4 regions of the Neobacillus camarae genome follow, and region 2 is predicted to be linked to each of the others. Evidence: riboswitches for the same ligand, from Rfam matches in the RefSeq annotation. Region 2 holds a riboswitch; each other region holds the start of a gene.

Region 1 (5,974 bases), on a different contig from region 2:
TGGTGCGAGCGGCGATTTGGCTCCATTATCCCACCTTGCCCTCGTTTTGATCGGTGAGGGAGAGGTTTTTTACAAAGGGGCCCGGATGGAATCGATAACCGCTTTTCGCCAAGAAGGAATACAACCGATTCGGTTGGAAGCAAAAGAAGGGCTTGCCCTAATTAATGGGACTCAAGCCATGACGGCCATGGGAGTGGTAGGCTATATTGAGGCGGACCAGCTTACTAATCAATGTGACCTTATCGCATCCATGACTTTGGAAGGTTTGCAGGGAATCATTGATGCTTTTGCCGGGGAAATCCATAGCGCGAGAGGTTATAAGCAACAGATTGAAACAGCCGCACGGATACGGGGTTATCTTACTGACAGCCGTCTCACTTCCAGACAAGGAGAATTAAGGGTTCAGGATGCCTATTCACTCCGCTGTATCCCCCAAGTTCACGGTGCGACCCGCCAAGCGCTTGATTATGTGAAAGAAAAATTAGAAATTGAAATCAACGCTGCAACGGATAATCCGTTAATCTTTGATAACGGCCAAAAGGTAATTTCCGGCGGAAATTTCCATGGCCAACCGATTGCATTGGCCATGGATTTTATGAAAATCGCCGTGGCGGAGCTAGCCAATATCTCAGAGAGGCGAATTGAACGGCTAGTAAATCCGCAATTAAATGATTTGCCGCCCTTCTTAAGTCCCCAGCCGGGACTGCAATCTGGAGCGATGATTATGCAATATACTGCTGCCTCGCTTGTCTCGGAAAATAAAACGTTGGCTCATCCGGCAAGCGTGGACTCCATTCCATCCTCAGCGAATCAGGAGGATCATGTCAGCATGGGGACAATAGCGGCACGCCATGCCTATCAAATCATACAAAATGCGAGAAGAGTTTCTGCCATAGAATTGATTTGCTCGATGCAGGCGGTAGAATACCGTGGGATTGAAAAGATGGCCTCCCAAACGAGGAAGTTTTATGATTTGGGAAGAAAAGTCGTACCCTCCATTCATCAGGATCGTGCATTTTCAAAGGATATCGAAAAGATGGCAGAATGGCTTGTAACATTTGAAGTGACGGAAATATAAAAAAAGGCGTGAAACCAATCACGCCTTGCTATTCTTCTTCCAGCCTATTTTTAAACGCCTCTTGCACAACGATGAATTCTTCATCGCCAATGGCTTCTTTTGCGTGCTTTTCCGTCATGTTGTCTTTAGGAAATTTTCCGGGGTGGTTTTTATTTTTATGGTTAAAATGTTCTCCGCGTGCCAATATCAACACTCCTTTCGTTTGTCTGTATGTAGGTTTTCCAAAGCGATGAAAAATAATTACGCGTTTCCCGCTGTCAAAAACTTGTCAGTAAAGCACAAGAACTTTGATATAATTGATGAAAAATAGGGTATAAAGGAGGCCATGAGTATGGATTTATTTCACACGCTCGCGGAAGACCGCATCAAAAAGGCATATGCAGAAGGTGAATTTGATAACCTGCTGGGATATGGGAGACCGCTTAAGCTGGAAGATTTATCAGGGATACCGGAAGAGCTGCGCATGGCCTATAAATTGTTAAAAAACGGGGGATACACCCAAGAAGAAACTGATTTACGCCGAGAATTCATGACGGTGGAAGACTTATTGAAACATTGTGAGGATGAAACTGACCGAGCAAACTTGCAAAGAAGATTAAATCAAACACTGCTTAAATATAACCAACTGATGTCAAAGCGCCGTGTTAAGACAAACTCAGCTGTTTTTAAAAATTATGAGTTAAAGATTCAAGAGAAATTAACAAATAAGGACTATTGAATTCCGTTTCATTACTCGTCCCCAGCCTTTTTTCTGGTTTTATCCGGTTTACACATCCGGTCAAGAATGAATCCTGCAAAAACAATAAAGGCAATTGGGATGGAAAAATTTAATACGTGGACAATAGTCAACCATAATCACCTCCAGTTGTTAGAATATTAATAATATTAAGTATATTCATATGTTGATTATATCATATTTCATTTTCACAATTTAGACAAATATTTATGTGATAATCGTTATGAATATTTTTACATTATTGTGACTTTTTTGAACAAATCCTATCTTTTTCATGCTAGGATAATAGGTAGGCATTTTAAAAATTGGTGTTAGGGAAAGATGGGCTGACTATGAATAGACAGGAAGAAATTGTATTTGAATTTATGAAGTCAAACCTATTTATATCTGAGCGTGAACTGGCAAAAATGACCGGTATGACTGTAACTGAGATAGAAACTATAATGGCATCGCTTATAAAATATGGAAAAATCGTTGGCCGCCCTTACGTACTGCCAGAGGAAAAGAAAATCCTCTGCATCGGCGGTGCTAATGTCGATCAAAAAATACAGGTGTTAAATCCTTTGACATTTGGAACTTCTAATCCGGCAGTGAGCACAAGATCAAAAGGCGGAGTGGCCAGGAATGTTGCCGAGAACCTTGGCAGATTAGGAATGAACGCTTCCCTTTTAGCCCAGTTCGGAGCAGATTCACAAGGCGAATGGCTGCTACAGGAAACAAGGGACTATGTCAACGTCACTCCCTCCTCTGTCATTCAAGGCAAAACAACAGGTACCTATACGGCCATCCTAGACAACGAAGGTCAAATGACGGTTGCTTTAGCTGATATGGCCATTTATGATGAAGCGGCCGATGACTTTATTGAAAGGAACTGGTATCATATGCAAGATGCCGCGATGATTCTACTCGATACCAATTACCCTGAACATGTTGTGCGCCAAGTAATAAAAATCTGTCATGACTATCATGTTCCCCTTTGCATCGCCACTGTTTCGACGCCTAAGACTAAAAAACTGCCGGAATCCCTTGAAGGAGTCAGCTGGCTTATTGCCAATCACAGGGAGGCCGAGGCTCTATCAGGACTAACGATTAACAGAGAAGGCGATTTTTTTCGGGCGGCGGAAATAATTTTAAAAAAAGGTGCCGAGCGAGTGGTGATAACTAGAGGAGAACAAGGATTAATCTATTTCACGCAATCGGGACAAGCAGGCGCATTGGTGGCACCTGATGTCATGGTGATGGACGTTACGGGTGCCGGAGATTCCCTTATTGCGGGAATATTGTACGGCCATCTAAAGGGACTCATTCCGGAGGATGCATGTAAAGTGGGTCTTTCTTGTTCGTTAATAACGATTCAGTCGAATGAAACAGTAAATCCTAAATTAAACCAGTGCGCACTGATAGAGGTATTTCAAAAGTATTTCTCTAAGTGTGTCTCTCACTGACAAAAAACTATATGCACAAGCTGGGGATTTCACTTGGAAGTCCCTTTTCCTTTGCCCTGATGAAAAAAGTGTCATAAATTGTAAGTTAAAAATTAAAAATTAATGACAAAATATAACACTTTGTTCTACAGCAACACCATATAATGGAGATTGTATTAAACTTAAGCGGAAAGACCCATGAATTTGTTAAGTCTCTATATCATATGCACTACTACTTGCTTCATCGCAACAGAAAAAGGCAAACCTGCTGAAAATCAGGGACGCAAAGCCGAGGATCTACGGTAAGACAAACTCTCCTTACTATGATGGCCGGGCTGCCTGGAATACGAAAGTATTTTAGGAGGATTGGAATGGACAGGGGAATTCGTGAAGCGGAAGTAATCGATATTGAATGGCTCGCCTTAATTATGGAAGCGAGAGAGATTGGCCTAACGGTGGAAGATGTACGGAGTTTCCTCGATAAGAATACACTCCCGGAGAAACTAGCTGAATACCAACCCAAAAAAACATCCTACAAATAATGATAAAATTTGTAGGATGCTTTTTTTTGAAATTAGTTAACCTTTAGTTGTCTTGGTTATTATTCCTCCATTTATTAAATTCGAGGAATTCCCGGAATTGATCTTTGGATACACCAGAATTCATTGCCTCGCGTACCAAATTCATCCAATCACTATCTAACTCGGCTTTGTCTATTTGTTCATGTATTAAATGTTCGACAGGAATATTTAATACAGCAGCAATCTTTTCGAGAAACTGTATGGAAGGATTCTTTTGAAGGTTTCTTTCAAGAGAACTTAAATAGGATTTAGCGACTCCTGCTTGTTCAGCAAGCTCAGATAGTGACATTCGTTTCTCTTGCCGGAATTTTTTTACGCGGTCACCAATCATGATTTTCACACACCCATATCAAATATTTATAAATTAATAATACCAAAAAGAATAGAAAAGTACCATATTAAGAACAAATGAATATGACAAAATAACGAAAATATTAGCTGAGAAATGAAGACAAAACTATTTTTGAAAAAAAGCTGATATAGAGTTAATATTAAAAGTGTGCCAAATCTAACTGTATTGTTAATCTATAAGCACTAATAAACTCCATTCACATAACATTATCCATAAAGGCGGGAAAAGAATGATTGTTCTGAAATCGCAACGAGAAATTGATGCCATGAAAAAAGCAGGAGAAATACTTGCTGCTTGCCATAAAGAGATAGCTAAGCTGATTAAGCCAGGAATCACGACTTGGGAAATTGATCAATTCGTAGAGAAGTTTTTAAGTGATCATGGAGCAACTCCTGAGCAAAAGGGATATAAAGGGTATGAATATGCAACATGCGCAAGCATTAATGACGAAATATGCCATGGTTTCCCGAGAAAAGAACCTTTAAAAGAGGGGGATATCGTGACCATTGACATGGTTGTCAACTACAATGGAGCACTTGCCGATTCCGCATGGTCCTACCCTGTTGGTAACGTATCGAAGGAAACGGAACATTTATTAAACGTAACAAAGGAAGCATTGTATAAAGGGATTGAACAGGCTATACCAGGGAACCGGATTGGGGATATCGGCCACGCAATTCAAACGTATGTGGAATCTGAAGGACTTTCCGTTGTCCGCGATTTTATCGGGCACGGGATTGGTGCAGTGATCCACGAAAAGCCGGATGTTCCGCATTATGGACTGCCTGGAAAAGGAGCACGGATTAAGGAAGGAATGGTTTTTACCATCGAACCAATGGTCAATATCGGACGGTTCTACACGAAAATGGATACGAATGGCTGGACAGCAAGGACAGTGGACGGTACCTATTCGGCCCAATATGAACATACCATTGCGATTACAAAAGACGGTAATATCATCTTGACTGATCAAGGAGAATAATAAGAAAAAAATAAAACAGATCGAAGTGATCTGTTTTATTTTTTTCTTAAAGTTCCTAATTCCTCCGCCAAAGCTTGCATTTCACTGGGACTAAACGAACTTTTCCTTTGAACCATGTCGTAAATTTCCTTTAATTCTTCATACATCTCTTCATCGAAATGGGAAGGCTTAATCGCTCCCAGGTTTAACACTTTTAACTTTTCCTTGATTTTTTCTATCATAAATTCCACGTTTTCTACTGATTTTTGTGTTAAATCCAAATTCATCACCCTTTTTATATATTTATATTCCCACCACTTCTTGAAAAAATAGCCAATATGCGGACATGGATAAATATAACAATGAAACTTGCGTCATGACTATTTATCAAGCAAAATAAATGAGAGGAAGCATTGATATAATTTTCATTATACATGATTAAAGCAACCATGGGTTTTATTAATATTTTTTATTATATTTCTTCAAAAGCGAGGAGAGGTTAATATGACAGGGAAAAATCAATTTTGGAAGGGAATGCTAATCGGGGCGATAGCAGGAGGGGCGGTTAGCCTTTTCGACCGGCACACCCGTACAGTCATGGCTGGGAATGTGAAAAAAGTATCCGGGAAAATTTCTTATGTCGTCCTCAATCCTGGTGAAGTCACTGATTCCATCAAGGGAACAGCCCTTAAGGTGAAAAACACGGTAGAACAGGTTAGCGGGGATATTACCTATATCATGGGAAAAGTAGATGAATTGCGCGAATTAACACCCAAAGTAACCGAAAGTGTGAAAGAAGTGAAGGATACCTTCACAAAATTGGGTGATGAGGACCCGGAACT
Region 2 (5,974 bases):
GGTGCCATGACATCCATCGTCGATAACGGCAGCAGTACTTATCATTCGCTCGCATCGATTGGAATTTCCTCCAATAGCTATCAGGATAAGGGGAAATTGTATGTCGATGAAACCAAGCTACGACAAGCAATCCAAGAGGATCCCGACGCAGTGGAAAAGTTGTTTTCACAGCTTGGGGATACGGATAAAGGGACCAATGGCTTCATCAATCAGCTCTCCGATATCTTTCAGAACGGTATCAAAGACCTGACGAGCAAGGCCGGTTATACGGGAAACAGCCTGTACGACCAAAGCGTCATCGGTAAATTATTGACGAACATTCAAAATGATATTAGCACGCAAAACGATCGATTATCGAAAAAGGAAGACCAATATTACAGCAAATTCTCCGCTATGGAGCAGGCCATCTCTCAATTCAACTCCCAAAGCTCATGGCTGTACCAGCAAACCGGACAATAAAAAAAGGAAGACCCCCCGCATTAAGCGAGCTCGGTCTTCCCGGTTATCGTATCAAAATAGCGTTGAACGCCAGTCACCCAATGGTTATTTAACTGATTCGGGTCGTTGGCTGCGCCAATCGGCGCGTATTTGGCTCCAATTTGAGCAATCGATGTTTTACCCTTGTCCAAATAATTTTCCCGCAGGTTACGGGCCATATCAAAAATGCTGTCCTGAATCGAGTCGTAGGATTTTAACCCGTTTTTGCCCATCATCCCAGCTACATTATATTTAAACCGGGCAGCATTAGAGGTTCCGTTGCCAGTCTCATGAATCGAAATCGCAGCCAAGAGCGCGGGGCTGATTTGATACTTTTCCCCAGCCTCGGCGAAGTATTGCCCGGTATTTTGCAACACACCTTTTAAATAAGAGTTCAGGGCATCAGCATCGATTGCGGCAGTATTTAACTCTGTACCGGTTGTTGCTTGCAAAGGTTCGGATACATCACCGGCCGTGTAGGAATTCAAGCCGGAAAATAGCAATGAAGAAATATCCGAATTGCTAGTTTGATTGAGTTCAGCTTGCAGGAGAGCTTGCTGCAACAGAAGTTCAAACGAACTGCTGTTCAAGCCGGATAGAGAGGTTGATGGACTTTGTCCGATACGTGAAATGTCCATCATGGTTTTGTAAAGCAACCAATTGGTGGACAGATTTCCGATATTCATAGCTGTCGTCTCCTTATCACGTGTTTGTTTTTATTTTATCTCTATTATACCTCTATGAAAATAACTTTTCTAAAAAAATACTTATTTGTTAAAAAGTAGGTGAAAAAAGTGATCCAGCTTGCAGCAATACAGAATCAACTCAGCAAACAGCCGAGTAAAACAACTGGAAAAGAGGGAGAACCGACTGCTGCTTTTGATCTGTTGCTCCAATTGTCCAGCCAGGAGGAAGAACCGGAAAGTGAGCCAAATGCAGACCTACCTCAATTGCTGCTGTTCCCGTTCCTTCAACAGGCAGGCCGCATAAATCAGCTTTGTCCTAATGCGGGAAATCCCGATGTTGAATCTAATCAGGAGGGATTGCTTCAACCGGTAGTAGTGACAACAGGAGATATCCCAGCTGCCTTGTTACCTGAACACCCCGACATACCGGCTATGGAACTTCAAACGAAAGATGGAGTGACTGGAGAACAGCAATCGGGAACAGGCACCTTTCAGGTATTGGATGGGAGATCCCTAGCGGAACCGACACTTAACAAAGAAGAAGCCATCCCCTTTCAAATGCAGACTAAAGAAGATGTAAGTGGATGGGACTCCCCACAAAAGGCGACCGATGATGTTCAAGTGGTGAACTTAACACCGCAGGTGATGGTGTCATCCGGAAATGAAATGACAACTCAGGCCATGGTTGCCCCTAGTGGGGATCCGACCGACATGCCGGCTCAAACCGTACGGGCGGATCGTTTCGACCAAGACATCACGCAGTTTATCGAGTCCGCTATCCAAGTGTCCGGTTCCGAAGATGGAATTGAGGCGGCCTTTACTCTGGTGCCGAAGCATTTAGGGAAAGTGGAGGTCAAAGTTAAAATTCAGGATGGACAAGTAACCGCAGAATTCTTGACCAGCACGCCGCTTGGTAAGGACTTGTTGGAAACCAATGTCCAAGCATTGCGCTCCAGCCTTGAAACACAAGGACTGCAAGTGGCCAAAATCGATATCACCCAGCAAATCCAAAGCCCGGCCCTCAACTTCATGGGAACCCTCTCGCAACGGGGAGATTCACATGGCAGACAAGGCCAACAGCCGGATTCCCGAAAGCGTGGCGGCCTGCAAGCGATACAGCCCCAAGAAGAATATCGCGAATATGATTTGCCTATAGATGGGGCTTCACAAATTAACACAACTGCCTAAGGAGGACCAGCCGTGACAACGATTAATTCTATCAACAACTACACAACCGCATCCGCAAGCACCCAGGCAAAACAAGATTTAGGAAAAGAAGCGTTTCTTAAAATATTGGTCACCCAACTGCAAAACCAAGACCCGACCCAGCCGCAGCAGGACGGGGAATTCATTGGACAAATGGCGCAGCTCAGCGTACTGGAGCAGTTGTCCAACTTAAATAACTCGCTGACAGCCTACCTCGAGTCAAGCAATAATCTCAGTCAGCACTCGTACGTGTTGGGCAATACCGTCACCTGGACGAATCCTGAAACCAATGCACAGGAGAGCGGAATCGTTACGGGGATTAATTATAAAAACAATCAGGTCTACTACAAAGTCGGTGACCAAGAAATTGTATCGAGCAGCATCACTTCCATGGAAATCAATCAAAACTAGGGGGAAAACCACATGTTACGTTCATTAAATTCAGGAGTATCAGGGCTTAAAGGGTTTCAAACGAAGTTAGATGTCATTGGTAATAACATTGCAAACGTCAATACCGTAGGATTTCAAAAAAGCCGGGTCATGTTTGAAGATATCTTCAGCCAGACCGTAAAGGATGCAACTGGACCCAAGGATAATCCCGCCTCAGGCGGTACCAATCCGATACAAGTCGGGTTGGGAACTAAAGTGGGCAGCATTGATACGGTGTTTACGCCGGGAAGCCCGACGACAACGAATATCGGCACCGACCTCTATATTGATGGAGATGGCTTCTTTGTGGTTCAAAATGCGGCCGGGGAACAGTTTTTAACACGGGCCGGCAATTTCAAAGTAGACAGTAACAATCAGTTGGTCTCCCAAAATGGCTTGTTTGTTTTAGATCAAACAGGTGCCACAATTACCATTCCGAATAAATACATTTCCTTTGCCATTGACTCCACCGGGGAGATCATTGGGGTGGATGCGAAAGGCAACAGTGTAGATTCCACTATTAAAATCGGAACCGTAGAGGTAAACAATCCAGGCGGGCTTGATAAAGCGGGAGGATCTTTATATTCGTTAACCCCAAATGCCGACAGCCGCAGAATGGCAGGTCTGCTAAAACAGGGCAGCGATGCTTCGATTATCTCAGGCGCCCTGGAAATGTCGAATGTCGATTTGTCAGAGGAGCTGACCGACATGATCACCGCTCAAAGGGGCTTCCAAGCCAATGCGAAAATCATCACCGTGTCCGACTCCATTTTGGAGGAACTAGTAAACTTAAAACGATAACCACCAATGTGAGAATATCATCCCAGATATTCTCCTTTTTTTGACAAAAATATATATAATTCGAACGCATTCGTCATTTTATGGGGGTATTCTACAAAATTTATTTGAAAATATATATTTGTAATGTTATCATTTTCCTAGAATAATTCGAAAATTGATAAAGGCAAACCTGGGGAAACCCAGTGACGCAAAGCTAAAGGGGCTAAATTGTCAATACAGTATGCTCGCCAGCTACCGATAATAGGTTTGTTGTCCTAAACTATCTATGTTTATTTGCTATGGACGAGACTATTCTTCGGGGTGGTCTCGTCTTTTTTTGTGGGCATATTTAAATAGTCTTTAAGGAATAAGAGGTGTGAATAAATGGACAATGGTATGCCGAATTCCCTAAGTTTTGGTGGTGGCCCAGCTGAACCAAAAGTCTACGATTTTAAAAAAGCATTGCGGTTATCAATGGAACAGGTCCGGGTTCTGACTAGAATTCACGAGAACTTTGCTTATCAATTTGCTTCGTTTATCTCCTCTGAATTGCGGACGTTTGTCCAAGTGGATGCCGCCAGTGTGGAACAGATGCTGTACGAGGAATTCATTAATCAGCTGCCCGATACCACGATTTTAAGTGTGTTTGAATCCGGAGAGCAGGGCATCCGCATGGCGATGGAATTGAATCCGCAAATGGCGTTTGTCATGATTGACCGTCTTTTGGGCGGTAAGGGGACCATTGGGGAATGGGGAAGAACTTCTCTTACGCCGATTGAATCAAACGTATTGAAGCGCCTGCTTGAGGGCGTGGTCCAAATTCTTCAGAAGGCCTGGAGCGATATTATGGTCCTGCCGCTTGCGTATGTCAATATGGAAACCAATCCGCAGTTTTTACAATTGGGAATTCCCACTGAAACCGTAATCGTCATCCGCTTCCAGATTACCATCGGAAAGATGGAACAGATGATGCATTTGTGTATTCCTTACATATTGTTAGAGCCGTTTATACCCAAACTGTCCTCCCATAACTGGTACGGACATGGAAAATGGGCGAAGAACAAGGATGAAAGTGAATTTTTGCAAGGGCGGATTGAGCATTTGACGGTTCCGGTTATTACAGAATTGGGACGGGCATCCATCACGATTGAGGAACTGCTTGGACTTTCTGTGAATGATGTTATTCAATTGCACCAACTGGTCGATGAGCCTTTGCAAGTAAGGGTCAATGAAGAAGTGAAGTTTTTCGCGCATCCTGGCACGAAGAAATCCAGGGTAGCAATGAAAATTGAACATGTGGTGGAAGGAGAGAGGGCGCGTGATTGAGCAGGGGAAACTCACCCAGGATGAAATGGCTGCCTTGCTTGGCGGTGACAGGCAGGAAGTGGCCGAAAAGCCGTTTCTGTTTACAGAGCTTGAGCCTGATCCTGACCAAGGACCTCAAACAGAACAAATGAACTTAGACCTCCTTTTGGAGATCCCGTTAGAGATTGTCGTGGAACTGGGGAGAACCAAAATGAAAATCAGCGAGGTGCTGGAATTAACGAGCGGTTCCATTGTGGAGCTGGACAAGATGTCAGGGGAGCCGGTTGATATTTTTGTCAACAATAAGCTGATTGCCAGGGGCGAAGTGGTCGTCATCGAGGAGCACTTTGGCGTAAGAATTAAGGAAATTTGCCAATCACCTTTATAAAAGGGATCCAAACATATGTATGAGGAAAAACAGGCTCAACTTAATCATTATTTGGACTTAACGGTGAGGGTTTTGGAGGCGCTGAAGCAGGGGGCCGAGGAGAAGGTACCGGAACTCATCGGGCAGCGGGAAGAATGCATAACCGCCATTAACCGGCTGGATGAGAAAGCGGGGAAGCCACTAATGAATGAATTCATTCGCAGGATTTTGAACCAGCTTTTGTCCCTGGAAGAGGAAATCAAACCAGAGCTTCAGCGTGTGATGCGGGAAATGTCCAGCCGAAACAGGAACGAGCAAAATAATCAATTCGTCAAGAGGCAGTACGAAGATTGGCAGGCAGTTCCTAAGGGTGTTTTTTATGACCGGCGGAAGTAAGGAGTGTGGAAACATGAAGAATTTAAACGAAATTTACCAGAGAAACCAGGTGTTAACGGCCAAACCTGAAGAACTGACACTCATGCTCTATAATGGCGGGGTCAAAAATCTCTATCAGGCAAAAGTGGCCATCGAGAATAAGGACCCTGCGAAGGCCCATTCTTTAATCATAAAAACGCAGGAAATTCTTACAGAGCTTATGGTGACGTTGAATATGGATTATGAAGTATCCAGGTCTCTTTTTTCTCTCTATGAATATATGAAACAACGATTGATTGAAGCGAACATTGGAAAAGATGCGGGAATAGTGGATGAAATAGAAGGAATG
Region 3 (5,974 bases), on a different contig from region 2:
TGTTAGCTGTATACTAATTCATATGTTAAAATCCATAACCATTGTTATAAAAGGATAAGGAAGATACCAAATCATAGGTGAATTGGTCTGCTATTATAGTATGCCATTTCGAATGTTCTCCACAGAAACGGAACTACTTATTTTTTGAGTCAGTCTTCAATATTTCCAGATCATATATGAAATGAATCCACCGTAAAAAACCAATAACTTATAAAACAATTCCGTTGTCCTTAACCCTTATAATTTGTTATTGATAAGTGAAACTCTATACGGATGAATTTCTGCCGTCATGATTCCCTGTAAGACAGATGGGTCATTTTCCATCATTTTATAAGCGGCTTCCATGGATTCAACCTGAAAGACAACAATGCCGAATGCACCATCTAGACAAGGTCCCGCCAAAATTAGCTTGCCTTCATCTAAAAGGCCTTGAAGATACTCAAAATGATGTCCCATGATTTCTGATTCTTCCTTTGTCATGGTTTCCAAAAAATCTGGCCGTGTTGGTTTGATTAAGTATACAAATTGTTCCATCCTAGTTACTCCCCTAATTCATCAGTTATTTAATAAAAAAATTCGACTTATTCGCGTCCATTTCCTTTATTAAAACGCCCACAAAAAAAGCAGGCATACTAGCCCGCCAATTTTCCGTATCCTATTAATTTATTGCTTTCGTCAAACGGTTTTTATCGATTTTGGCTTTTGGAATATCGACGAGTCCTTGTTAGTTATGAGAACCATTCAAACCTTTCGCCTGATTTTTGGCACGATACATCGCCGAATCCGCATTTTTTATCAGCTCTTCGACCGTTTCCCCATCCTCTTGAGAAAATGCCACACCAATACTTGCTGCAATGCAAATCGTATGGCCCGATATTTTAAATGGTTCGGAGATTACCTCCTTAATCCGCTCAACTAGAGAAGTAAAATCAGCCCGGCATTTAACATCCGCTTGAAAAACCGTGAACTCGTCACCACCCCAACGGGCGGCAAAACCCTTGTCTCCCACTGCGAATGTCAACCTTTTTGCCGCTTCTATAAGAAGTTGGTCACCAATATCGTGGCCAAAAGTATCGTTGACGTGCTTAAAACCATCCAAATCAAGCAACATCAGTCCATGACATTCACTTTTAGATTCCTCTAAAAGTAGACGGAGGCGTCTCTTAAACAAACGCCGATTTGGCAATTTAGTTTCACTGTCATGATAGGCATAGTAGGCAATTGTCTCGTCTGTTTCTTTACGGTCTGTAATGTCCTGCCCCACCCCAATGGTTTGTATGATATCTCCTGAATGGTTGCGGATATATTGAGCTGTAGTCTCATACCACCGATATTCTCCATTTTTATGCCGAACTTGACCGGTAAATCGTACCGTATCCTGATCGACGTACAACGAATCGCGATGCTCTAGAAATTTTGTATTGGTTCCAGGGTGGTTAAAAGATGCTGCGGGTTTCCCAACAACTTCATCTGGAGTATATCCAAGTAATGCCTTCACATTGGGAGAGATATAAGTGAATACTCCATCAGCTGAAATAGATGAGATAATGTTTAGGGACTTTTCTGATATTAACGAGAACATTTGCTGAATATCCGATATTTCCTGCATGTTAACTAGACTCCGATTAAATTTGATTCTACCATTATATTTCATCTTATAACGTAAAACAAAGGATATTTTTTCCCGATCCTAGTATCCGGGTGATTTCACTTTCGATTGAAATTTCTCCATGTTGAGCTTCAGTAATTTTGTTCCCATCTCCATTGCTCCAGAAGAAATGTCCAAACAAAAAAGTGCAGCGGCTATAATAAACCATTGCACTTTTTTGTTAATTTAAGCTTATCCAAGCCTTGTTTAAGACTGCCATTTGCATTTTTGGTTCCGGAGCTATTTTTCTGCCAGATCAGATAGTTAACTTAGAATCCCTTTACTTAAGCGAAAAACGCTTTTTTTATTATCATACCATTCTAAGGCGACCAAAAATAACCTTCTTACCAATAATTCTTCTTCCAAAACTTTTACATCATGATCATACTTTTCCAGTATAGAATTAACATATAACTCTACTAGATTTTCATCACTTAGTACTCTAACATCAAAATATGGTTCTTGTTCATAAGCAAGAGCTGCCACAAAGATACACCCCTAAAATATGTTCTATTTTAGGCAACTCAGCCGTCATAGTGTAACACCTTAGACCTGAAGCTTTGCGTCCCAATCTTTCGAGTGGTTTGCCTTTTTCTATTAAAATAATTATTTTATTATTAAAATTATATTACATTTTTACAATAATTGAAAACAAAAATTCTAAAAAAGTGTTAATTAGTAATCAATATTTTTTCTCTAATAAATACATCAATCTTTCTTTTACTGACTCCCATTCATCATCCACTATACTGTAGAATATATTGTCGTGTATGGTACCATCTGGTTTGATTCTATGTTTTCGAAAAGTTCCCTCTTTTGTTGCCCCTATTCGCTCGACTGCCTTTTGAGATCGTAAGTTTTGTCCACTAACCGAAAATTGAACCCGAATGACGTTTAGTTCTTCAAAGCAATACTTTAATAATAAATATTTGCATTCTGTGTTTACGTTGGTTCTCCAAACTTCTGGTGAAAGCCAGGTCCAACCGATCTCCACATTGCGATTAACCAAATCAATATCACCAATTCTAGTCGTTCCGATTATTTTTCCTGTCAGTTTATCCTTTATAACAAAAGGGATTTGCTTTCCTGCCTTTTTGTTGTCCATCGCTGTCATTATTATTTGCTCTAGATCCTCCACTGTTTTCACTTGCCGCCAGGTATATTCCCAAATATCAGGACTATTTAAAGCCTCAAATAATGGTTCCTTATACTTAACTTTTAGTGGAATAAGAGAAATGGACTCCCCATTTAAGATTATTTCTGTTTCCAATAGCATCCTCTCCCTTTATAGGGAATTAATTTCGCCACTCTATGAAACAATACCTGCTTACACCAGCTGCTCAGTTCACACAAAAAAACCGGCTTACTGTAAAAGCCGGATTTAATGGTTGAGCAGGTATCATCGAATAGTAAAATCACCTGAACTTGTTCTCGCTGTTAATGTAACCTTGCCGTCTCCGATTTTTCCAACGATTCGATGTTCTGACTTCTCTGAGTAATTCATCTCGTCTAAATGGGCTATTCCATCACCTGAACTCGTTTTGTAATCCACTTTCAATGAGGTCGGTGATTTGGTGAAACTCACATCGATATCACCGCTGCTAGCTTCCAACTCGACATTCCCCTTCATTTCTTTCATTTTTGCAACAATGTCTCCAGAAGAAGTATTCATCTTGATGTCCTCGGATACCGTATTCCCTGATACAATATCACCACTGCTAGTAACTAAATCAGTTCCCTTGGCCTCGTTATTGTTTATCGTAATATCGCCGCTGCTTGTTACAAACTCCATTTGATTGGAGCGATTTTCAGAAGCCACGATGTCTCCACTAGATGCATGAAGCACAAAATGATCTTCGGCCACTGCGTCTGTAGCTTTAATATCCCCTGATTGTGTTTCAATCGTTATGACTTTTCCTTGAATTTCCTCTAAGTTTATATCACCGGATGCCGCCTTGATTTCAATCGAATCATAAACTTTTTCTGGCACTTTGACATTTAGTTCTACCTTGGTAAAGTTAAACATCATAAATTGAAACTTATCTTCCTTATCCATTGTGATTTTAAGGGTATTGCCGTCTTTGGCCATATCTAGCTTATAAAGATTTTTACTCTTTTTCCCTGCTTTTCCTGAAAATTCTGCTTCAATCTTATCTCCGTTAGTTGACACAAGCTTGACATCGACAGTTGGTGATTCAATGCGTACATTTCGGATTCCTTCGGCTGATGCCTCTTTTGATTGATGAACACCCACAGAACTGAATGTAAATGCCTCCGCACCGGAAGTGTTGATGGACATAATCACACCAACCACTCCAATTATTACTAATGCTAACGCCCCGTACATTAATTTTCTCATTTTTTATTCTCCTTTTATTAGTCTACTATTCCAGTTTACGTATTTACTTAAAAGCTTGTAGAAACCTTTCCCAGCTATAGCCATACCTGCTCCGAGAGCCACTCCTACTCCGCAAACAATCAACGATAAAAATAACTCGAAGTTTGTAAATCCGCCCATAAACACCTGTGTCAGGACAAATAGCGGGGATAATACAAAGCAAATTGCTACGATGCATAGTGACAAATAAACTCCAAAAATCGCAAGTACAGGACCTAATACAAAAATGAGATTAAAGAAAAATAAACTGAGGGATGCCAGAATGATTCGACCCATATTACGGTAAGGATCTTTTTCAGTATCGCTCGGCAACGGATAGGTATCTTCTAATGTCGCGGATAATTTGGGGTCCGCTAATCGATTTTCATTTGCCACTTCCATTAGATCCTTATATAGTTCAACCAGTTTTACCCGGTCCTCAAGCGGCAGCCCTTTTAATCGCTCATCTAACTCTTGGAGCATTTCTTCTTTATTCATGTTCTTCGTTCCTTTCTTTACCCTATGGCCTTATCATACAAAGAAAAAGTCATATGACCGTAGTGCAGCCAGTCATAAAATAAAGCTAATTACAGCCTTTTTAATAAAATTCTTTATTTTTAGGCTATGACTAATGTCCAAATTCTTGTAAGATAGGTAAGGATAGGTAAAAAGTATCAGGGGTGGGGCGTAACATGAAGACAGACCATAATTGGATCTGGGTGGACTGGTTTATTTTTTTCCTAAGACTATGCTGGTATCTTTCTGGTGTTCTTTACTTTATTCTTCATAGGGAAGAATCAGGAGGGTTATCTTTTTTCGTTTTTATCGGTATATTAACAGTTTCCTATATTGTCCCCCATATTTTTTGGAGGCCCGGCTACAAAAATCCGATCTTCTACCCTGTTGCCGAACTGATAGTGACAGGCGGAGCTGCCATTTATTTTAATATCGTGCGACAATTTGACCTTGGCACCTCTACCGTCATCATGACTTTCTTAATGATCGGTTACCTTGCCACCAAACAGACGGCGAAGTGGACCTTTCCCTTATTTTTTATTGTCTTCCCGATCCCGCGTTTATGGACTACTGACACAGCCACCTATCTGATGCAGTACATCGATATCTTTATCTTTTTCGGCTTTGGGGCCTGTTTTAACTATGTCATTCAGTCGCAGCAACGGACCAAACGGATGATCGAAGAAAATAGTAAACAATATAAATTAATCCAAGAGCAATATCGGGTGCTTCAGCAATATGCCGAGCAAATTGAGAAGGTCACGCTGCTTCAAGAACGGAACCGGCTGGCTCAAGAGCTGCACGACACGATTGGCCATCATTTTACTTCAGTTACTGTTGGACTAGATGCGGTATCGTATTTGCTGGAAACCGATGTGGAGAAAGCAAAAAAGAAAATAGAAATGCTAGCGAATGTTTCTCGTAAAGGCTTAGATGATATTCGAAAGCACATTCATCAAATTGCGCCAGAGGAAAATGAAGAGCGATTGTCTTTCCTTTTACATCAGATTGCGGCTAATTTTAAAGAAAATACCGATACCGATGTACAGTTCCACTTACATGGCAAAGAGATGCCTATTTCCAAAAATATAAAACTCGTGTTCATCCGCTGCCTTCAAGAGGCACTCACCAATGCTAAAAGGCATGGCAGCGCTTCAAAGATAATGATTGATTGTCTTTTTACCGCCTCGGACATTGTTTTAACCATTGAAAACGATGGAAGTCCTATGGAGGATTCTCAGCCTGGCTTCGGCCTAACCGCGATGAAAGAACGGATTGGGGAGTTGCATGGAAATCTTGAAATCACAAGTGGAAACGATCGTGGAGTAAAACTTACCATTACGGTTCCTATAAAGGGGGTTGCCTAAATGAGCGGGATTAAACTAGTCATAGCGGATGATCAAGAGCTGATACGTGAAAGTTTATCCATCGTG
Region 4 (5,974 bases), 430 kb from region 2:
GATTTAATTTGTATTCTAAAATGTGAATTGAACCCATCTGGATTTTTTTACTTACTCTAGTAAAGGTGGAATTTAAATTGAAAATTGCTGTAGCTGGAACTGGTTACGTCGGCTTAGTAACAGGTGTGTGTTTAGCTGAAAAAGGGCATTCTGTTTCTTGTGTTGATATAGATAAGAAGAAAGTTTCCTTGATGAACTCTGGTGTTTCCCCTATTTATGAACCAGGTTTAGATGAACTAATGGTAAAAAATATGAATAAACTGACCTTCACCACTAATTATAAGGAAGCATATAAAGATGCTGATGTAATTTTTATTGGAGTTGGAACCCCTGAAAAGCATGATGGTTCTGCTAATTTATCGTATGTGTATGCAGTTGCGGAACAAATTGCCCAAAGCATTGAGAAAGACTGTGTAGTGGTTGTGAAATCAACTGTACCGATTGGAACAAACGATAAAGTGGAGGACTTGATTAAAAACAACCTTGCTCATAACGTTAAGGTATCAGTTGCTTCCAATCCCGAGTTTTTGTCACAGGGTACAGCTGTACGGGATACCTTGCACGCATCTAGAATTGTTATTGGAGTAGAAAATCAGGAAGCTGGAGAAGTACTGCGGGAAGTATACAAAGATTTTGAGGCACCTATTGTCGTAACGAATCGCAAAAGTGCCGAAATGATTAAATACGCATCTAATGATTTTCTAGCCCTTAAGATTTCTTTTATTAATGAAATTGCTAACCTTTGTGAAATCATTGGTGCGGACATTGATGATGTTGCGCTTGGAATGGGGTATGACAGCCGTATCGGGAATAGATTCTTAAATTCAGGAATTGGTTATGGTGGATCTTGTTTCCCGAAGGATACAAAGGCTTTACACTGGCTGGCTAACTTCCATGATTATGAGTTGAAAACAATTAAGGCTGCAATTGATGTAAACGAAAACCAAAAACTCAAATTAATTAAGAAGTCTCGTAAGTATTTTGATAGTTTAAAAGGATTGAATATAGCCGTTCTTGGTTTAACGTTCAAACCCGGTACGGATGATTTAAGAGAGGCACCATCTTTAGTTAATATCCCTATTATGCTGGAGGATGGCGCTAATGTTAGAGCATGGGATCCTGTAGGCGTGGATAACTTTGAGAAGAAATACCCTAACGAGATTACTTATTGCCCAACTATTGAAGAGACAATTAAAGATGCTGATGTCTGCTTTATCTTTACGGAGTGGGATGAGGTCAAAGACTTTGATCTATCACAATATAGCAAGTTAATGAAGAACCCTATCATTCTTGATGGTCGTAATTGCTATGATTTAACAAGTGCGAAGAAAGCTAAAATTGTTTATGATTCCATTGGTAGAGAAACAGTAAATACATTAGAGGTTTCACTGGTATAATACTTTAGTGAGCCTTGGAAGAAATGATGAGAGGGAGGAGATTTAAGTCCTTCCTCTTTTTGAATTACAACTTTATACATTACATAGATAATGAAATTCTTTTTTTAACAGCCCAGATAAACGTAGGTCTCCCTGTATGAAGGCCTGTTGGCTGTTTATAATATGATGATGGGGGATTAGATTCCCTGTTTGGCAACAAGGGGGAAGTGTAGTGACGAAGCAGAAGAAGTGGGCTAAAGGGGCGATTGTATGGATGATATGTATCTTTTGCTTTACGCAGCTGCCCTATTTTACAGGGGAAAACACCTCTAAAGCAATCCACAAGATAGTGGAAACGGAACATAAGGCAATCAGTACACCAAGTGCAGACAATCAGGAGGTTGGTATTTTAAACCTAATGATGAGAAAATCAACCCATTTTCTAGTGTTCGGATTTCTTGCATTTTTATTGTTTAAGTCACTGGGTGTAAAACGATTCTCTTATTTCTTGGCATGGCTAATTACCTTCTTTTACGCGATGACGGATGAATACCATCAATCGTTTATGCCAGGAAGAGTCTCTTCTTTTAGGGATGTTTTAATCGATTCATTTGGTGCCTTTATTTTCTTGACGATAACCTATTTGGTAAATAGACGAATAAAGGCAAGGACTCGTTAACCGGTACTTATTCAAACTCGGCTGCCACGAATGAGTGGCAGCCGAGCCTTTTCTATGTATATAAATTATAAGATAAAATGCAATATGATCCTCAACCAGCCGAAAAACGCTAACCACAATGGAACACTTAGAGAAGTGCCCCATACTAACCCAACTAGAAAATTCCCTTGCTCGTCCATCGAAATCAACTCCCATATAGGTTGGTTTCAATTCTTTTAGCTACGCCATAATTTGTAACCGTTTTCATTAATGTGTATACATTGAGTCGATCTACAAATCAGTTTAAATTCTGGTTATAGAATTTTTCTAGTTGCTGGTCACCATTTTTTGCTGCCATCATAAGACTCATGATCAAAACAATGAAAGTGGACCCGACAAGTAATCCTGCAAGAAAATATAACATAGTACCCCTCCTGAACTTTTTAAACCCATAATTCGCAGGAAGGCTTCATATTCGGCACCTGGCTGGCATAGTTTCAAGAACCGTAGCCCCTATAGTTTTGCGCCACCATCTTTCAACGGCTTTGCCCTTTCGTACGAACTATGTCTATTACAATCATATTATACCATATCTTGCTAATGCTAAATAGCAAATAAACTATTAACAAAGGGCAAACCAAAAAAACAGGAGAATATAAACGGTAAAGAAACAAAAGGCCCAGCAGTCTGTTAATCATGGCTTTTGTAAAGGAGGATTAGCTACAGCAAGAAAGGTGTTACAACTACATATTTCGGTGCCTGTCACCGCCCGAAGTTTGTCGAGATTTGTAGAATGAAAGTTTGTTATTTTTCAATATGCAGTAATCGCCGTGGAATTATACCATGGTATAATTCCACGGCGATTACTGTGATTCCTTCTATATATAAAGGGAAAATATAAAAAATTTGCTATTCCAAAATGGCCGGAAGTTGACGGATTGCCTGTCCGGTATTAGACGGTTATAAAATTCCGGTGCCTGTCACCACCCTGTCACCACCCGAACAATGCGAATTTTGTCGAAGAATGCATGGTTGCTAGCTGTACGGGAAGTGGTAGAATGGGGGTGTAGTCTTAGGTTGCCGTATATAGTATTCCTCAACTGATTTTCTCCTTTCTAACGATTCCTATCATTTTTTCTCACTCTCTTCACTAATTAGAATTCCCATTGCTATTTGCAGGTTACAGATTTAAGAATACGAGGCTTTTCCAGGAGGTTGTTTTATGACTGTGAAGGTGTCAAGTATTGGCTTAAAAGGGTTAGAAGGCTACTGCGTTCAGGTGGAGGTGAGGATTACGCCTGGCACGGAGTCAATGGTGATTGTTGGGTTGCCTGATGCCTCCGTTAAGAGTCACGGGAGCGGGTAATTGCGGCACTGAGCCGGTTTGATGCCGACGTGACGGACCAAAAGGTGGTGGTGAATCTTTCGCCAGCGGAACAGAAGAAAAATGGACCGTTGTTTGATTTGGCGATTGCCATTGCCGCTTTAAAAGAGCTGAATTTTATTAAAGGCGAGATTCCTTTGGATACGGCGTTTATTGGCGCTCTGTCTCTTGATGGGACAGTGGTAAAAGCGGAAGGGATGCTGCCGGCATTGACTGCGGCAAAAAGCCTCGGACTCAAAAAGGTTTATTTTCCTTTTGACCCATCCATTCCCATCCAACTGCTGCAAGGACTAGACTGTCGGGTGGTCCAACATATTGAAGAAGTCGTACAGCATTTAGAGGGGCAGGAAAGTTTGACATTGATTCCAGCGGCGGTCTCTGAGGCTCCTATACCACAGTTTTCGCATCGTCCTTTAAAGGATTTCGCCCATGTAATCGGTCATGAGCAGGCGAAGCGGGCTCTGATGATTGCTGCGGCTGGCGAGCATAATGTGTTAATGAGCGGTCCGCCTGGCTGTGGGAAGAGTTTGCTGGCGGAAACCTTTCCATCAATTCTGCCTTCGCTGACCAATCAATCCCAGCTCGAAGTTATGAGCTTATACCAATTGGCGGGTGAGAAATTAATCCATCCTACCCCGTATCGTCACCCCCATCATTCGGCATCATCTGTTGCGATTATTGGCGGCGGATCCACACCTCGGCCGGGAGAGATTTCTTTGGCCCATCATGGAGTTTTATTTTTAGATGAGATAGCAGAGTTCCCCAAAAAGACACTGGATATGCTGCGGCAGCCGCTGGAGACAGGCGAGGTGACGATCAGCCGGGCCCATTCCACGGTGACCTATCCTTGTTCCTTTATCCTGATCGGTGCCATGAATCCATGCCCCTGTGGATACCTTGGCTCCGCCAGCCACTATTGCACGTGTTCCTCCAAACAAATCCAAGCCTATCGAAATCGTTTGTCAGGTCCAGTGTATGACCGGATTGATATCCTTTTATCCTTAAAGTCGGTTAACCTTAATCAATCCATCATTCGGAACAAGTCTTCCAAGGAAATCAAGAAATTGGTGGAATTGGCTCGTGAACGCCAATACGAGCGTTATCAGCAAGAAGTTACCAATGCGAAGGTGCCAGTTGAGATTCTGTTGGAGACGTGCCGAATATCGAGTAACCAGCAAAACATGCTGACAAATGTGGTAGCCAAGCAAAATTGGAGCAATCGGGTGCAAATCAAAATCCTTAGGCTGGCCAGGTCGATATCCGATTTGGCGGGGGAAGCAGAGATTTCCGACCAAGCCATCTGGGAAGCAATGGCGCTAAGGCGCTGGAGCTACCAAAAACAACAGAGTGTCGCGAGGGAAACTTGATATGTCACGTGAGAAGCGTATCTGGATCCCCCATCGGTTTTATCATATCGTCTGCAGGGGCAATCGTCGTGACCCGCTGTTTCGTAACGCATCTGATTTTGAGGCCTTTCTCCATATCCTCAGTCAACTCCATCGGGACTATCGATTCGAAATCGCCTCCTATTGCTTGATGACCAACCATTATCACTTGCAAATCCGTAGCTCGGAGGTGTCACTCTCCAAATTGATGTCACTCGTCAATAAACGGTACGCCAATTACTATAATACGAAGTACCGCTTAACGGGCCATGTCTATGAGAAACGGTTCTATGACCATGTCATTGAAGACAAACAAGGGATGCTGGATGTCAGCCGGTACATCCATTTGAATCCTGTTGAAGCCAAAATGGTCAGAAGGCCGGAATACTATCCATGGAGCAGCTTCCCGCTATACAAAAGTTCCAGAATCATTCCTCCGAGTTTTATGAATAAGGAACAGCCTGCTTGGTTTTTATGAAGGTACGGAAGAGATGAGAAAGGATAAGTATTGTCATAGTTTACTTGGGAACGGAGCCCCGCCCCGAATAGAAAAGTGAACTTTAATAAATTGACATTTTTCTCCTATGCTAAGATGGGGGAAACCTTAATCCAAGCTCCTTTGTGGCACTTGTAATCAAACCTTTGTTTGACTGACAATATTCATGTCAATTTTTCGAATGAAGGTCTTCTATACCCGTGCATCCGGCAAATTTAATCAAATGGTTGTTTTATTTTCGAGGGCTGCCGTTAGACAACATTTCTTACGATTCATCAGTATTTGTTGAAAACAAGAATGGTTGGTCCGAAAATACCTAGCTTTTCAGCAAAATATGGATTTAAAAATCAGATAAAACCTCAATTTGAGGGGGCTTTTCCCCGTTTTAAACAATCGTTTGTTTGATTGCCGATATTCTACTCTATTTAAGATGCAAAATCCTTTTGTACCGGGTTATTTGGCGTATTTAATTAATCATTTGTTTACAGCGAATTCTGATTAGGGATGGTACCTGACCATTGAATTGACTTCCGAGGATACACCACTGGTTATTATTGACGGGAATCCATTCAGTTCTAGTTCAAGATGTACGAAAGGAACAGATGATATAGCAGAGTGGAAAGGTACTTTATGGCCATGGAAGTTTGTGTTTTAAGCAGGTTGTTGATGCCCTTT

The links. Region 2 has a riboswitch for cyclic di-GMP ahead of fliM (flagellar motor switch protein FliM). Riboswitches for the same ligand answer to the same signal wherever they lie in the genome.
Region 1: another riboswitch for cyclic di-GMP. It lies ahead of ACY8D0_RS01625 (anti-repressor SinI family protein); the one in region 2 lies ahead of fliM (flagellar motor switch protein FliM).
Region 3: another riboswitch for cyclic di-GMP. It lies ahead of ACY8D0_RS07765 (hypothetical protein); the one in region 2 lies ahead of fliM (flagellar motor switch protein FliM).
Region 4: another riboswitch for cyclic di-GMP. It lies ahead of ACY8D0_RS09945 (DUF3789 domain-containing protein); the one in region 2 lies ahead of fliM (flagellar motor switch protein FliM).

Annotation. Positions count from the first base shown of each region.
Region 1 is NZ_JBUCKX010000001.1:346,704-352,677, forward strand. Features, by position in the region: gene hutH (histidine ammonia-lyase) at 1-1,078, shown strand, start outside; gene ACY8D0_RS01610 (hypothetical protein) at 1,107-1,262, opposite strand; gene ACY8D0_RS01615 (DnaJ family domain-containing protein) at 1,410-1,796, shown strand; gene ACY8D0_RS01620 (carbohydrate kinase family protein) at 2,147-3,259, shown strand; cyclic di-GMP riboswitch class I at 3,487-3,581, shown strand; gene ACY8D0_RS01625 (anti-repressor SinI family protein) at 3,610-3,780, shown strand; gene ACY8D0_RS01630 (helix-turn-helix domain-containing protein) at 3,824-4,150, opposite strand; gene map (type I methionyl aminopeptidase) at 4,401-5,153, shown strand; gene ACY8D0_RS01640 (DUF1128 domain-containing protein) at 5,189-5,413, opposite strand; gene ACY8D0_RS01645 (YtxH domain-containing protein) at 5,637-5,974, shown strand, end outside.
Region 2 is NZ_JBUCKX010000002.1:888,351-894,324, forward strand. Features, by position in the region: gene fliD (flagellar filament capping protein FliD) at 1-459, shown strand, start outside; gene ACY8D0_RS11925 (glucosaminidase domain-containing protein) at 480-1,163, opposite strand; gene ACY8D0_RS11930 (flagellar hook-length control protein FliK) at 1,272-2,351, shown strand; gene ACY8D0_RS11935 (flagellar hook capping FlgD N-terminal domain-containing protein) at 2,364-2,780, shown strand; gene ACY8D0_RS11940 (flagellar hook-basal body complex protein) at 2,793-3,599, shown strand; cyclic di-GMP riboswitch class I at 3,752-3,838, shown strand; gene fliM (flagellar motor switch protein FliM) at 3,963-4,904, shown strand; partial or broken gene fliN (flagellar motor switch protein FliN) at 5,002-5,271, shown strand; gene ACY8D0_RS11955 (flagellar protein FliT) at 5,287-5,646, shown strand; gene fliS (flagellar export chaperone FliS) at 5,660-5,974, shown strand, end outside.
Region 3 is NZ_JBUCKX010000001.1:1,686,406-1,692,379, reverse strand. Features, by position in the region: gene ACY8D0_RS07775 (YciI family protein) at 238-534, opposite strand; gene ACY8D0_RS07770 (PAS domain-containing protein) at 725-1,609, opposite strand; gene ACY8D0_RS07765 (hypothetical protein) at 1,913-2,134, opposite strand; cyclic di-GMP riboswitch class I at 2,164-2,247, opposite strand; gene ACY8D0_RS07760 (GNAT family N-acetyltransferase) at 2,331-2,924, opposite strand; gene ACY8D0_RS07755 (DUF4097 family beta strand repeat-containing protein) at 3,048-4,007, opposite strand; gene ACY8D0_RS07750 (DUF1700 domain-containing protein) at 4,011-4,523, opposite strand; gene ACY8D0_RS07745 (sensor histidine kinase) at 4,718-5,908, shown strand; gene ACY8D0_RS07740 (response regulator) at 5,909-5,974, shown strand, end outside.
Region 4 is NZ_JBUCKX010000002.1:461,121-467,094, forward strand. Features, by position in the region: gene ACY8D0_RS09935 (UDP-glucose dehydrogenase family protein) at 78-1,397, shown strand; gene ACY8D0_RS09940 (VanZ family protein) at 1,609-2,055, shown strand; gene ACY8D0_RS09945 (DUF3789 domain-containing protein) at 2,333-2,458, opposite strand; cyclic di-GMP riboswitch class I at 2,509-2,594, opposite strand; partial or broken gene ACY8D0_RS09950 (YifB family Mg chelatase-like AAA ATPase) at 3,257-4,785, shown strand; gene ACY8D0_RS09955 (REP-associated tyrosine transposase) at 4,787-5,281, shown strand.